2 regions of the Streptomyces sp. NBC_01334 genome follow, and region 1 is predicted to be linked to the other one. Evidence: predicted binding sites of a transcription regulator. Region 1 holds the regulator's gene; the other holds the start of a gene.
The links. Region 1 encodes HrcA, which represses chaperone genes, less so after heat shock. Its sites were predicted from a motif close to TTNGCACTCNGNNNNNCNGAGTGCNAA; they were not measured.

Region 1 (7,236 bases):
GCCTCGTCGGTGGTGTACGCCACGGACATGCTGCTCAGCCCGCCCGGCTCGCACGCCACGGCGCCCACCGCCGCCAAGGCCACCGACGGGAGAAGCCAAATGCGCCTCAATGCCCCCATGGACGGCAGCGTGCCACTCGGGCGGGCGGTGCGGTAGCCCGTATGCGGTCACGTTCCGCGCGGGTCCTACGGTGGACGCATGAGCGACCAACGCCGCCGGAGAACCCTCGTCGTGGACGAGACGACCACCTATGTGTGGACGGTCCGCCACCGGCACGGGGACGGGGAACCCTGCCAGGAGGTCCTCACCCTCCACCGGGACGGCGTGCGCACCCACCTCGTCTTCCGGGACGGTGAAGGGCGTTACGTGGGCAGCGTCGCCTACGGACACAGCGGCGGGGTGGGCGACCGCCGCCATCACCTCAACCTCCACGAACCCGGTGTGGTGCGCGCCTTCGTCGACGAGGCCGTCAAGCGGGAACTGCTGCCCCTGGACGGCGAGTTGGACGGCTGGGAGCTGTTCACCGCCGTCGCGCTCAGCCGCGCAGCAGCAGCCACTCCTGAAGTTCCACCAGATTGCCCTCCGGGTCCTTGAGGTGGGCCACGCGCATCCGGTCGGCCATCGGGGCGGGGCCGTGGATCAGGGCGGCGCCGCGGGCGGTGATCCGCTCGCACATGGCGTCCAGGTCGTCGACGCGCAGGGCCACCAGGGAGCGGTGACCGTTCGCCGTGTCGCCCAGCTCGCCCAGCACCTCGGCCATCATCTTCCGGTCCTGGATGGCTATCCCGGTCGAACCGGTGGCGGGCGAGAACTTCTCGTACGGCCCCCGCTCGGCCCCCGACTGCGGCTTGAGGCCGAGGACGTCGGCGTAGAAGCGGTAGCAGGCGGCGAAGTCGGTGACCAGCAGCCTTACCTGGACGAATTCCACGATGTCCTCCCGGAGGACGGGCGGGGTCAGGACCAGCGACCGGTCCTGCCCAGGATCAGGGACGCGGCCGCCGTGCCGGCGGTCGAGGTGCGCAGGACGCTCCGCCCGAGCCGGTACGCCTTGGCGCCCGCCTCCGCGAAGAGCGCCAACTCGTCCGGCGAGACGCCCCCTTCGGGGCCCACGACGAGCACGATCTCGCCCGTGCCGGGCAGTGCGGCGGTGGCCAGGGGCTCGCTGCCGTAGTCACGGTCCTCATGCAGGACGGCGGCGAAGTCGGCGCGGGCGAGCACCTCCGCCACCTGCCGGGACGTCGACGCGTCGGCGATCTCGGGGAAGCGGACCCGACGGGACTGCTTGCCGGCCTCGCGGGCGGTGGCCCGCCACTTGGCGAGGGCCTTCGCGCCGCGCTCGCCCTTCCACTGGGTGATGCAGCGCGCGGCGGCCCACGGCACGATCGCGTCGACGCCGGTCTCGGTCATCGTCTCGACGGCCAGCTCGCCCCGGTCGCCCTTCGGCAGCGCCTGGACGACGGTGATCCGGGGCGCCTCGGCGGGCTCCTCGACCACCTCCCCCAGGCTCACCACCAGCCGGTCCCTGCCCTCGGCGGCGACGACCTCGCCCCGCGCCCAGCGCCCGGCGCCGTCGGTGAGAACGACCTCCTCGCCGGTCCGCAGCCGCTTCACGGAGACGGCGTGCCGGCCCTCGGGACCGTCCAGTACGAACTCGGACCGGGAGGCCGGGAGTTCGTCGACGACGAAGACGGGCGCCGTCACGAGGCACCGCCCTCGCGGGCCTGGAACTCCGACAACGCTGTCCGCGCCTCGGCGATTTCGGACACCAGGACCTCCACCAGCTGCCCGGCGGGCAGCTCGCGGGCCAGCCGGTGTCCCTGTCCCGCCCACAGCGCCATGCCCTGCGCGTCGCCCGCCTTGGCGGCCGCCTTGCGCAGCGGCGAGGTGAGGTGGTGGACCTCCGGGTAGGCGGCGGGCGCGTACGGGCCGTGCTCGCGCAGGAAGCGGTTGACCAGGCCGCGGGCCGGGCGGCCGGAGAAGGCACGGGTCAGCTCGGTGCGTACGAAGAGGGGGTTGGTCAGCGCCTGCTTGTGCACGGCGTGCGCGCCGGACTCGGGCGTGACGAGGAACGCGGTCCCCAGCTGGGCCGCGTCGGCACCGGCCGCGAGGGCCGCGGCGATCTGGCTGCCGCGCATGAGCCCGCCCGCGGCGACGATCGGCAGGTTCACGGACTCGCGGACCTGGGCGATCAGCGCGAGCAGCCCGATGCCGGAGCGGTCGTTCTCCGGGTTGTCCTTGTGGGTGCCCTGGTGGCCGCCGGCCTCCACACCCTGCACGATCACCGCGTCCGCGCCGGCCCGCTCCACCGCGCGGGCCTCCGCGGCGGTGGTCGCCGTGACCAGGGTGAACGTTCCCGCGCGCCGCAGGGAGTCGAGCACCTCGGCGCTCGGGATGCCGAAGTGGAACGAGACCACCGCCACCGGGTTGTCCAGCAGCACCGCGAGCTTGGCGTCGTAGCCGTCGTCGCGGCCGCTCTCCGGGTCGCCCAGCTCGGTCTCGTACCAGGCGGCCTCGCCGGCCAGCTGGTGGGCGTAGACCTCGACGGCGCCCGTCTCCGCGTACTCCGGCTGCGGCATGAAGAGGTTCACGCCGAAGGGGCGGGCGGTGAGGCTCCGCAGCTGCTTGATCTCCTGGTACACGCCGTCGGCCGTCTTGTACCCGGCGGCCAGGAACCCGAGCCCGCCGGCCTCGCACACGGCGGCGGCGAGCCGCGGGAGGGAGACACCGCCCGCCATGGGGGCCTGCACGATCGGATACGGGAAGAGATCGGTCAGTGCGGAGGACATGACGGCATGTTGTCACGTCCTCCGAACAAGTCCGAATCGACCCTTCCCATTGACACGTGCTGTCACGTGCCGGCAGATCCAGCCCGTCCGGCGATTGAGGACGAGGCCCGTTCAGGGCCGATACGGGAGTCTGGGGGCGCAGCCCCCAGGGACGGGAAAGGGAAGGGGCGGCGGGGGCGAGAAAGCCCCCGCACACCCACCGTCACCGCCCGTTGAACGCGTCCTTCAGCCGGGAGAACAACCCCTGCTGCCCGGGCTGGAACTGCCCGGTGGGCCGCTCCTCGCCGCGCAGCTTGGCCAGCTCCCGCAGCACCCGCTCCTGCTCGGGGTCGAGCTTGCTCGGCGTCTGCACCTCGACATGCACGATGAGGTCACCACGCCCCCCGCCCCGCAGATGCGTGACACCCCGGCCGTGCAGGGGGATCGACTGGCCGGACTGGGTACCGGGCCGGATGTCGACCTCCTCCAGCCCGTCCAGCGTCTCCAGCGGCACCTTGGTGCCGAGCGCCGCCGCCGTCATCGGCAGGGTCACCGTGCAGTGCAGGTCGTCGCCGCGCCGCTGGAACTGCGCGTGCGGCAGCTCGTGGATCTCCACGTACAGGTCGCCGGCGGGGCCGCCGCCGGGGCCGACCTCGCCCTCGCCCGCGAGCTGGATCCGGGTGCCGTTGTCGACACCGGCCGGGATCTTCACCGTCAGGGTGCGGCGCGAGCGCACGCGCCCGTCGCCCGCGCACTCCGGGCACGGGGTCGGCACGACGGTGCCGAAGCCCTGGCACTGCGGACACGGCCGCGAGGTCATGACCTGCCCGAGGAACGACCGCGTCACCTGCGACACCTCGCCGCGGCCGCGGCACATGTCACACGTCTGCGCGCTGGTGCCGGGGGCCGCGCCCTCGCCACTGCACGTCGTGCAGACGATCGCCGTGTCGACCTGGAGGTCCTTGGTCGTGCCGAAGGCCGCCTCCTCGAGGTCGATCTCCAGCCGGATCATCGCGTCCTGGCCGCGCCGGGTGCGCGAGCGCGGACCGCGCTGCGACGCCGTACCGAAGAACGCGTCCATGATGTCCGAGAAGTTCCCGAAGCCGCCGGCGCCGAAGCCGCCCGCGCCTCCGCCGCCCGACTGCGACAGCGGGTCGCCGCCGAGGTCGTAGACCTGCTTCTTCTGCGGGTCCGACAACACCTCGTAGGCGGCGTTGATCTCCTTGAACCGCTCCTGGGTCTTCGGGTCCGGGTTGACGTCCGGGTGCAGCTCGCGCGCGAGCCGCCGGAAGGCCTTCTTGATCTCTTCCTGCGACGCATCGCGGCGCACGCCGAGAACGGCGTAGTAGTCCGTGGCCACCTACGACTCCGCCAGGATCTGTCCGACGTACCGTGCCACCGCTCGTACCGCTCCCATCGTTCCCGGGTAATCCATGCGGGTCGGTCCGACCACGCCCAGCTTGGCGACTGCCTCGCCGCCCGAACCGTAGCCGACCGACACCACCGAAGTGGAGTTGAGTCCCTCATAGGCGTTCTCGTGACCGATGCGTACGGTCATGCCCGAATCCCCCGCCTCGCCAAGGAGCTTGAGGAGCACGACCTGCTCCTCCAGTGCCTCCAGGACGGGCCGGATGGTGAGGGGAAAGTCATGTCCGAAGCGGGTGAGATTGGCGGTTCCGCCGATCATCAGCCGCTCCTCGTTCTCCTCGACGAGCGTCTCCAGCAGGGTGGAGAGCACCGTCGTGACCGTGCCGCGGTCCTCGGTCTCGAACGCGTCCGGCAGATCCTCCACCAGATGCGGCACGTCCGCGAACCGCCGGCCCGCGACCCGGCTGTTGAGCCGCGCGCGCAGATCCGCCAGCGAGGCCTCCCCGAAGGGTGCCGGGCAGTCCACCATCCGCTGCTCGACCCGCCCGGTGTCCGTGATCAGCACGAGCATCAGGCGTGCGGGCGCGAGCGAGAGAAGCTCCACGTGCCGCACGGTCGAGCGGGTCAGCGACGGGTACTGCACCACGGCGACCTGCCGGGTGAGCTGCGCGAGCAGCCGTACGGTCCGGGCCACCACGTCGTCGAGGTCGACGGCGCCGTCGAGGAAGTTCTGGATGGCCCGCCGCTCGGGACCGGTCATCGGCTTGACGCCGGCCAGCTTGTCGACGAACAGCCGGTAGCCCTTGTCCGTGGGGATCCGCCCGGCACTGGTGTGCGGCTGGGCGATGTACCCCTCGTCCTCCAGGGCGGCCATGTCGTTGCGGACCGTCGCCGGGGACACGCCGAGGCTGTGACGCTCGGTGAGCGCCTTCGACCCCACGGGTTCCTCGGTGCCGACGTAGTCCTGGACGATGGCGCGCAGCACCTGGAGCCTGCGTTCACTCAGCATCGCGCGCACACCTCCAGCAGTCGTCCCCAGTAGTCCCCTGGGAGCCCCGTCTGGCACTCTTCACATCCGAGTGCCAGCGTTCCCCGGCCCAGTGTACGGCTGTGGGGTACACCCGGGGCAAGGTCGGCCCCCGGCGCAGCGTCGTAGGGCTAGCGTCGCGGTATGACGGTGACTTGGGAAGAGCTGGGGTGGGAGCGGGTCGCGGCCGGGGTGGGACGGGTACGGCTGCCGGGCTGGGACTGCACCGCGGGGCTGGTCGTCGGGGCGGGCGCGGTACTGATGATCGACGCGGGATCGAGCCTGGCCGAGGGGGCGCGGCTGCGGACGTGGGCCGAGGAACTCACCGGCTCCCGTGTGACCCATCTCGCGCTCACCCACCCCCACTTCGACCATGTGTTCGGGGCTGCGGCGTTCGCGGGCGCGGAGGTCTTCGGAGCGGTGGGGGTGGACACCGTGCCGGCCGAGGAGCTGCGGGCGGACGCGGTGCGCAACGGTCTCGACGAGACGGCGGCGACGGAGGCCGCGGACGCGCTCGTCCGGCCCCGGCACCTCGTCTCCGGCGAGTGGACCCTCGACCTGGGCGGCGGCCGGCAGGTCCTGCTGGCGAACCTCGGCCCCGGTCACACCGCCCATGATCTGGCGGTCCTGGTCCCCGGCAGCCCCGGGACGGTGTTCTGCGGCGACCTGGTCGAGGAGTCCGGCGCGCCCCAGGCCGGCCCCGACGCCGTACCGTCCCGCTGGCCCGCCGCCCTCGACCGCCTCCTCGAACTCGGCGGCGAGAACGCGCTGTACGTGCCCGGCCACGGGGCGGTGGTGGACGCGGCGTTCGTACGGGCGCAACGCGACGCGCTGGCGGCCCGTTTCGGCGTGTCGCGCTGATCGTGTGTCCCTCGGCCCGGCGCTTCTCCTATCGTCATCCGAATGCGCCAGTACTCCGCCGACCTGACCCCTCCCTGGAAGCGGCCGAAACCGGTCCCCGAGGTCCCGGCGGAGGCCGGGCTGGTGGTGGAGGAGCCCGGCACCGGGTTCTGCGGGGCGGTGATCCGCTGCGAGGCGGGCACGGTGACCCTGGAGGACCGCTTCGGCAAGCACCGGGTGTTCCCGCTGGAGCCGCGCGGCTTCCTGCTGGAGGGCAGGGTCGTGACCCTCGTACGGCCTCCGTCCGGCGGTCCCGTACGTCCCACCCGTACCGCCTCCGGTTCGGTCGCCGTCCCCGGGGCACGCGCGCGTGTGGCCCGCGCCGGCCGTATCTACGTCGAGGGCCGGCACGACGCCGAGCTGGTCGAGAAGGTGTGGGGCGACGATCTGCGCGTCGAGGGCGTGGTCGTGGAGTACCTGGAGGGCGTGGACGACCTGCCGGCGATCGTCGCCGAGTTCGCGCCGGGTCCCGACGCGAAGCTGGGCGTCCTGGTGGACCACCTCGTCCCCGGCACGAAGGAGTGGCGCATCGCGCGGTCGGTCACGAGCGAGCACGCCCTGGTCGTCGGCCACCCGTACATCGACATCTGGGAGGCCGTGAAGCCGTCGGCCGTCGGCATCGAGGCCTGGCCCCGGGTACCGCACGGCCAGGACTGGAAGACGGGCGTGTGCCGGGCCCTGGGCTGGCCGGAGAACACCGGGGCGGTCTGGCAGGCGATCCTGAAGCGGGTGGGCTCCTACAAGGACCTCGAACCGGAACTGCTGGGCCGGGTCGAGGAACTGATCGACTTCGTGACCGCGCCCTGAGCCTCCGGGCTCCGGGCTCCGGGCTCCGGGCTCCGGGCTCCGGGCTCCGGGCTCCGGGGTCAGTCCACCAGGTCCCGTACCACCGCGTCGGCCAGCAGCCGCCCGCGCAGGGTGAGCACGGCACGCCCGTCGTCGTAGGGGCCGCTGTCGAGCAGTCCGTCCGCCAGGGCCCGGCGTGACGCCGCGAGCCCCTCCGGCCGCAGCAGGGCCAGCGGTACGCCCTCCCGCAGCCGCAGCTCCAGCAGGATCCGCTCCACCCGGCGGTCCTCTTCCGGCAGCAGCTCCCGTCCGGCCCCCGGCGACCGTCCGGCCGCCAGCGCCGCCGCGTACGCCCCGGGGTGCTTCACGTTCCACCAGCGGACGCCGCCC
Region 2 (7,236 bases), 1.1 Mb from region 1:
CGCTCGAGATCGCCTACGACTTCTCCTCCTACGACACGGAGGAGCTCCGCAAGCGCATCGAGGCGGGGCCCGCGAACATCTGGCGCTACGCGCCGCTGCTGCCCGTCCCCGCGGACGTGGCCGACAAGCCCAACATCAACCCCGGTTGGACCAAGCTCGTCCAGGCCGACAACCTCGCCCGTGAACTGGGTGTCGACGCCGGCAAGCTCTTCGTCAAGGACGACTCCGGCAACCCGACGCACTCCTTCAAGGACCGCGTCGTCGCCCAGGCCATCGAGGCCGCCCGCGCGTTCGGCTTCACCACTCTCTCCTGCTCCTCCACGGGCAACCTGGCCGGTGCCGTCGGCGCCGCCGCCGCCCGGGCGGGCTTCCGGTCCTGCGTGTTCATCCCGCACGACCTGGAGCAGGGCAAGGTCGTCATGGCCGCGATCTACGGCGGCGAGCTCGTCGGCATCGAGGGCAACTACGACGACGTCAACCGCTTCTGCTCCGAGCTCATCGGCGACTCGGCGGGCGAGGGCTGGGGCTTCGTCAACGTCAACCTGCGGCCGTACTACGCCGAGGGTTCCAAGACGCTGGCGTACGAGATCTGTGAGCAGCTCGGCTGGCGGCTGCCGGACCAGCTGGTCGTGCCGATCGCCTCCGGCTCCCAGCTCACGAAGATCGACAAGGGCCTCCAGGAGCTGATCAAGCTCGGGCTGGTCGAGGACAAGCCGTACAAGATCTTCGGCGCGCAGGCCGAGGGCTGCTCCCCGGTGTCCGTGGCCTACAAGGCCGGGCACGACGTGGTCCGCCCCCAGAAGCCGAACACCATCGCCAAGTCGCTGGCCATCGGCAACCCCGCGGACGGTCCGTACGTCCTCGACATCGCGCGGCGCACCGGCGGCGCGGTGGAGGACGTGAACGACGAGCAGGTCGTCGACGCGATCAAGCTGCTGGCGCGCACCGAGGGCATCTTCGCGGAGACCGCCGGTGGTGTGACGGTGGGCGTGACGCGCAAGCTGATCGAGAACGGCCTTCTCGACCCGACCAGGACGACCGTCGTCCTCAACACGGGCGACGGACTGAAGACCCTGGACGCGGTGGCCGGCACCGGGCTGACCGCGACCATCCGTCCCAACCTCGACTCCTTCCGCGAGGCCGGCCTCGCGTCATGAGCGGGGCGCTCCGCTGTAAGACCGTATGTGTGCTGCGGGCCGGCGTGGGCCGGCCGCGCCCACGCGGCGGCAGTCGCACGATCCAGACAGCCCCGCGTCCCTGAGGCCGACTACCCGACCGGAGACCACCAGACATGAGCGTCAACGTCCGCATCCCCACCATCCTGCGCACCTACACCGGCGGCCAGGCCGAGGTGAAGGCCGAGGGGGCGACCCTCGGTGAGGTCATCGCCGACCTGGAGAAGAACCACACCGGCATCGCCGCCCGGGTCCTGGACGACCAGGGCAAGCTGCGTCGGTTCGTCAACGTGTACGTGAACGACGACGACGTCCGCTTCGAGCAGGGGCTGGAGACGGCGACCCCGGACGGCGCCGGCGTCTCGATCATCCCGGCCGTCGCAGGTGGCTGACCGTAGTTCAGTACCCATCGGTAGTAACCGTCGGTAACAGCGATTACCGAGTGTTCATCGAATTGCCCTCTCCGCGATAGAAGCGGAGGGGGCAATTCAGTGTGGTTGAGCGCGGTACAGTTGGGGAACCCGGTCCGGATCACCGGATCCGGAGCCTTTGATTTCTGCCTCGCGCCCGACAAGAAGCAGCCAATGTGTGCGCCTCTTTCGTGGCTTTTGTGGCTTATGTAGGGCCCGACTTGCCCTTAATTCAGGCGAATTCTCGCCACATTCCGGATCCCATGCGTCCGGAATTCTCGTCCGACTGACCTGTTGCAGACGGCAGTTGGACAGATACATTCAGCCGCGGTCGACGCGTTCCGGCGCACGCCCCCAAGCCAACCGGGGGGTGAGGTCTGACCCGGATCCGCGAAGTGTGGATCCGTGCAAGGGCCAGTAATAGGGGAGTTAGGCATGGCTCAGGGCACCGTCAAATGGTTCAACGCGGAGAAGGGGTACGGCTTCATCGCGGTCGACGGTGGTGCGGATGTTTTCGTCCACTACAGCGCGATTCAGATGGACGGCTACCGCACCCTGGAAGAGGGTCAGCGGGTCGATTTCGAGATCTCGCAGGGTCAGAAGGGGCCGCAGGCGGACATGGTCCGGCTCGCGACCGGCTGAAGCACGCGCCGACTGAAAGCGTCGTTCTTCTGTACAACTGACGAAGGGCTCGCACCTCCACGGGGGGCGAGCCCTTCGGTCTGTCCGGGGGCGTCCGCGAGGCGTCGGCGAGCCGTCCGCGAGGGGTGTCCGGAAGGGCACGGGTCCGGTGGAGGCGCTTGCACTCTCATGGGTCGAGTGCTAATCATTGGCGTTAGCACTCTGAAGGTGAGAGTGACAACGAGGACCGGGTCGGTGAGGCCCGCAGGCCAGGTGGGGCAAGGAACCACGAGGCCGGCGAGCCGTCCGTCGCGGGCGCCAGCGCGGTCCGGAGCAATCCACCCCAGTCCGGGAGGACCACTTCACATGGCCAAGATCATCGCGTTCGACGAGGAGGCACGGCGCGGCCTCGAGCGCGGCATGAACCAGCTCGCGGACGCCGTGAAGGTGACGCTCGGCCCCAAGGGCCGCAACGTCGTCCTCGAGAAGAAGTGGGGCGCACCCACGATCACCAACGATGGTGTTTCCATCGCCAAGGAGATCGAGCTCGAGGACCCGTACGAGAAGATCGGCGCCGAGCTGGTCAAGGAAGTCGCCAAGAAGACGGACGACGTCGCCGGTGACGGTACGACCACCGCGACCGTCCTCGCCCAGGCCCTGGTCAAGGAAGGCCTGCGCAACGTAGCCGCCGGCGCCAACCCGATGGCCCTCAAGCGCGGTATCGAGAAGGCCGTCGAGGCCGTCTCCGGTGCCCTGCTCGAGCAGGCCAAGGATGTCGAGACCAAGGAGCAGATCGCTTCCACGGCCTCCATCTCCGCCGCCGACACCCAGATCGGCGAGCTCATCGCCGAGGCGATGGACAAGGTCGGCAAGGAAGGCGTCATCACCGTCGAGGAGTCCCAGACCTTCGGTCTGGAGCTGGAGCTCACCGAGGGTATGCGCTTCGACAAGGGCTACATCTCGGCGTACTTCGCCACCGACATGGAGCGTATGGAGGCCGTCCTCGACGACCCGTACATCCTGATCGCGAACTCCAAGATCGCGAACGTCAAGGACCTGCTCCCGCTCCTCGAGAAGGTCATGCAGGGCGGCAAGCCGCTGCTGATCATCGCCGAGGACGTCGAGGGCGAGGCCCTGTCGACGCTGGTCGTCAACAAGATCCGCGGGACCTTCAAGTCCGTCGCGGTCAAGGCCCCGGGCTTCGGCGACCGCCGCAAGGCGATGCTGAACGACATCGCCATCCTCACCGGTGGCGAGGTCATCTCCGAGGAGGTCGGTCTCAAGCTCGAGAACACGACCATCGACCTGCTCGGCAAGGCCCGCAAGGTCGTCATCACCAAGGACGAGACCACCATCGTCGACGGTGCCGGCTCCTCGGACCAGGTCGCCGGTCGGGTCAACCAGATCCGCGCCGAGATCGAGAACAGCGACTCGGACTACGACCGCGAGAAGCTGCAGGAGCGCCTGGCGAAGCTCGCCGGCGGTGTCGCGGTCATCAAGGCCGGTGCCGCCACCGAGGTGGAGCTCAAGGAGCGCAAGCACCGCATCGAGGACGCCGTCCGCAACGCGAAGGCCGCCGTCGAGGAGGGCATCGTCGCCGGTGGTGGCGTGGCCCTCATCCAGGCGTCCTCCGTCTTCGAGAAGCTGGACCTCGAGGGTGACGAGGCGACCGGCGCCAACGCCGTGCGCATCGCGCTCGAGGCCCCGCTGAAGCAGATCGCCGTCAACGGTGGTCTCGAGGGTGGCGTCGTCGTCGAGAAGGTCCGCAACCTGCCCATCGGTCACGGCCTGAACGCCGCGACGGGTGACTACGTCGACATGATCGCCGAAGGCATCATCGACCCGGCGAAGGTCACGCGCTCTGCCCTGCAGAACGCCGCCTCCATCGCCGCGCTGTTCCTCACCACCGAGGCCGTCATCGCCGACAAGCCGGAGAAGGCCGCCGCGCCCGCCGGCGGCGGCATGCCGGGCGGTGACATGGACTTCTGATCGACCTCTGGTCGATCGCCTGTCCTTCGGACCGAGGGCGGCACTTCCCGGAAACGGGGGGTGCCGCCCTCGGGCGTTCGCGGGGTGCTCGAGAGGACGCGGAAGAGGTGGCGCCTGCCGAGGTGCTGCGAGAGAGGGTGCGCATGCTGAACCGCCACGCCCAACTCCCGGGAGCCGGCCGTCGGTCAGGAGGCGGTGTAGTAGGAGGCGATGGCGGGCTGGCCCGTGTAGTTGGGGCCGGCGGCCGGGTCGGCGCCCAGGTAGCGGAACGGGAGGCGGACGGCTCGGGGCCCCCGGAGGGTGAGGCGGTGGTGGCGGGGGCTGTAGTCGTAGCCCGCCGCGCGCAGGGCTGAGACCGCCGGTCTCGCGGCGGTCGAGCCGTCGGCGTGGCGCACCGACTCCGGGTCGAAGTGGGCGGCCAGCAGACCGTCCTCGGTCAGCCAGGACGCCGCGCGGGTGAGCAGGCCGAGCTGGTCGCCGACGTAGTGCAGGCCGTGGACGCAGGTGATCAGGTCGTAGGTCCGGGCCGGGGTCCAGGAGGAGACGGAGGCGACTGTCTCCTCCAGGGCGGGCGGGGCGGGCCGCGGAACGAGCGGGCCCACCAGGTCGACGGCGGTGAGGACCGCCTCGGCCGGCAGGGCGGACGCCGCCTCGCGCAGGGCGCGGCCCTCGCCGCTGCACAGGTCCAGCCAGGAGGGTGCGGGGCGGTGCGCCAGGTGGGCCAGGAGGTCGACGCCCAGTTCGCGGGCGTAGCTGTTCACGCCGGTGAGGCCGCGCTCGCGGTTCATGGTGTTGTTGGCGACCACGGAGGACCGTTCCAGCTCGGGGGAGGAGAGCAGGGAGGGGAGCGGCGGGGGCTTCGGCATGGCGTCATTCTCGCGGCCGGGACGTGTGGCCGGGATGTGCGGCCCGGGCGCGTGGCCGGGATCACAGGGGCTGACTCCCGGGGCTCGGAATGGCGCGGAGGGCCGAGGGGTTTCAGTGGGAGAGGCACTCAATGCATGTGCACATACCCACTGGTCCATCGTCCCGAGGAGCCCCCCACGTGAGCATCACCCCGCCCGCCGCCACGCGCGCCGCCGAGATTCTCGCCCGCCCGGTGTCCATCAACGGACTCACCGTCCCGAACCGCATCGCCATGGCGCCGATGACGCGCATGTTCTCCCCGGACGGCGTTCCCGGCGAGGACGTCGTGTCGTACTACGGCCGTCGGGCCGCCGCCGGTGTGGGCCTCATCGTCACCGAGGGGACGTACGTCGGGCACGAGTCGGCGGGGCAGAGCGACCGGGTGCCGCGGTTCCACGGTGCGGAGCAGCTCGCGGGCTGGGCGAAGGTCGCGGAGGCCGTGCACGCGGGCGGCGGGACGATCGTGCCGCAGCTGTGGCACATCGGGATGGTGCGCAACCAGGGTGAGCCGCCGTTCGCGGACGCGCCCGCCGTCGGCCCCTCCGGCATCCGGGTCGACGGTACCGAGGGCACCGGCAAGGCGATGACCCAGCGCGACCTGGACGACGTCATCGGCGCGTTCGCCGAGGCCGCGGCCGCCGCCGAGCGCATCGGCTTCGACGGCGTCGAGATCCACGGCGCCCACGGATACCTCGTGGACCAGTTCCTGTGGGCCGGCACCAACCGCCGCACCGACGCCTACGGCGGTGACGCCGTGGCCCGTGCGAAGTTCGCCGCCGAGGTCGTGGCCGCCGTGCGCGAGACCGTCTCGGCCGAGTTCCCGATCATCTTCCGCTACTCGCAGTGGAAGCAGGAGGCGTACGACGCGCGACTCGCCGAGACGCCGGAGGAGCTGGAGGCCATCCTCGCCCCGCTCGCCGCCGCCGGTGTCGACGCTTTCCACGCCTCCACCCGCCGCTACTGGCTCCCGGAGTTCGACGGCTCGGACCTCAACCTCGCGGGCTGGACGAAGAAGCTCACCGGCAGGCCCACCATCACGGTCGGCTCGGTCGGACTCGACGGCGACTTCATCAGGGCCTTCGCGGGCGAGGGCTCCCCGGTCAAGGGCATCGACGACCTCCTCGACCGGCTGGAGCGCGACGAGTTCGACATGGTGGCCGTCGGGCGTGCGCTGCTCCAGGACCCGGAGTGGGCGGCCAAGGTGCTCGACGGGCGTCTCGACGAACTGAAGCCGTACGACGCCGCCGCGCTGCGCACCCTCAGCTGAGCGACACCTCGCTGAGCGTCAACTCGCGGGTATGGTCCGGGAGATGAGAATCCTTCATCTCTCGGACACCCATATCGGCCGCGTCGACGGGCCCGACGGCCGTCGGGTCGACGCCGCCGACTCCCTCCGGCTCCTGCTCGGCGAACTCCGCCACCTGCGGGACGTGGAGGCGGTCGTCGTCACCGGCGACCTCGCCGACGACGGCTCGGTGGAGGCGTACACGACCGTGCGGGAGCTGATCGGCGGCTTCGCGCGCTCCCTCGGCGCCCCCGTCTTCTACACCACCGGCAACCACGACGAGCGGACCGCCTTCGCGAAGGTGCTGGGCAGCGGCCACCCGGATGCCGCCCTCGACTTCCCCGGCGCCGAGCGGGCCGCCGTCAGCACGGTGGGCGGTTGGCGGCTCGTCACCCTCGACTCACTGGTTCCGGGGGAGGTGTACGGCCGGCTCGGCGCAGGCCAGCTGGACTGGCTGCGGGACGTCTTGAGCACGCCGGCCGAGCACGGCACCGTCGTCGCCTTCCATCACCCTCCGATCGGCCTCGGCATCTCGGCTACCCAGCGGGTCTTCGGGCTGCGCGACCCCGAGGGGCTGGCGGAGGTTGTCCGGGGGAGTGACGTCCGCGTGCTGCTCACCGGGCACTTCCATCTCCAGCTCTTCGGGCTGCTGGCCGGCGTGCCGGTGTGGGTGACGCCCGGTGTCGTCAACCGCATCGACCTGACCACCGCGCCCGGCACCGAACGGGCGGTGCGTGGGGCGTCCGCATCCCTGGTGGAGCTGGGCGGGGCGACGGGACCGATGTTCCACACCCTGCACGCACGGGATCCGCGTGCCCACGAGACGGTCTACGAGCTGGACGAGGAGCGG

Region 2: a site for HrcA is predicted at 2,385-2,411, ahead of groL (chaperonin GroEL). Genes of this name have one in related genera too.

Annotation. Positions count from the first base shown of each region.
Region 1 covers NZ_CP130718.1:3,514,191-3,521,426, forward strand. Annotated here, with positions in the region: gene OG736_RS15795 (hypothetical protein) at 1-119, opposite strand, end outside; gene OG736_RS15800 (hypothetical protein) at 199-594, shown strand; gene OG736_RS15805 (VOC family protein) at 536-928, opposite strand; gene OG736_RS15810 (16S rRNA (uracil(1498)-N(3))-methyltransferase) at 955-1,701, opposite strand; gene OG736_RS15815 (nitronate monooxygenase) at 1,698-2,786, opposite strand; gene dnaJ (molecular chaperone DnaJ) at 2,989-4,125, opposite strand; gene hrcA (heat-inducible transcriptional repressor HrcA) at 4,126-5,142, opposite strand; gene OG736_RS15830 (MBL fold metallo-hydrolase) at 5,305-6,021, shown strand; gene OG736_RS15835 (DUF3097 domain-containing protein) at 6,064-6,867, shown strand; gene hemW (radical SAM family heme chaperone HemW) at 6,927-7,236, opposite strand, start outside.
Region 2 covers NZ_CP130718.1:4,577,646-4,584,881, reverse strand. Annotated here, with positions in the region: gene thrC (threonine synthase) at 1-1,157, shown strand, start outside; gene OG736_RS20405 (ubiquitin-like small modifier protein 1) at 1,292-1,567, shown strand; gene OG736_RS20400 (cold-shock protein) at 2,021-2,227, shown strand; gene groL (chaperonin GroEL) at 2,573-4,195, shown strand; gene OG736_RS20390 (class I SAM-dependent methyltransferase) at 4,381-5,061, opposite strand; gene OG736_RS20385 (NADH:flavin oxidoreductase) at 5,241-6,368, shown strand; gene OG736_RS20380 (metallophosphoesterase) at 6,412-7,236, shown strand, end outside.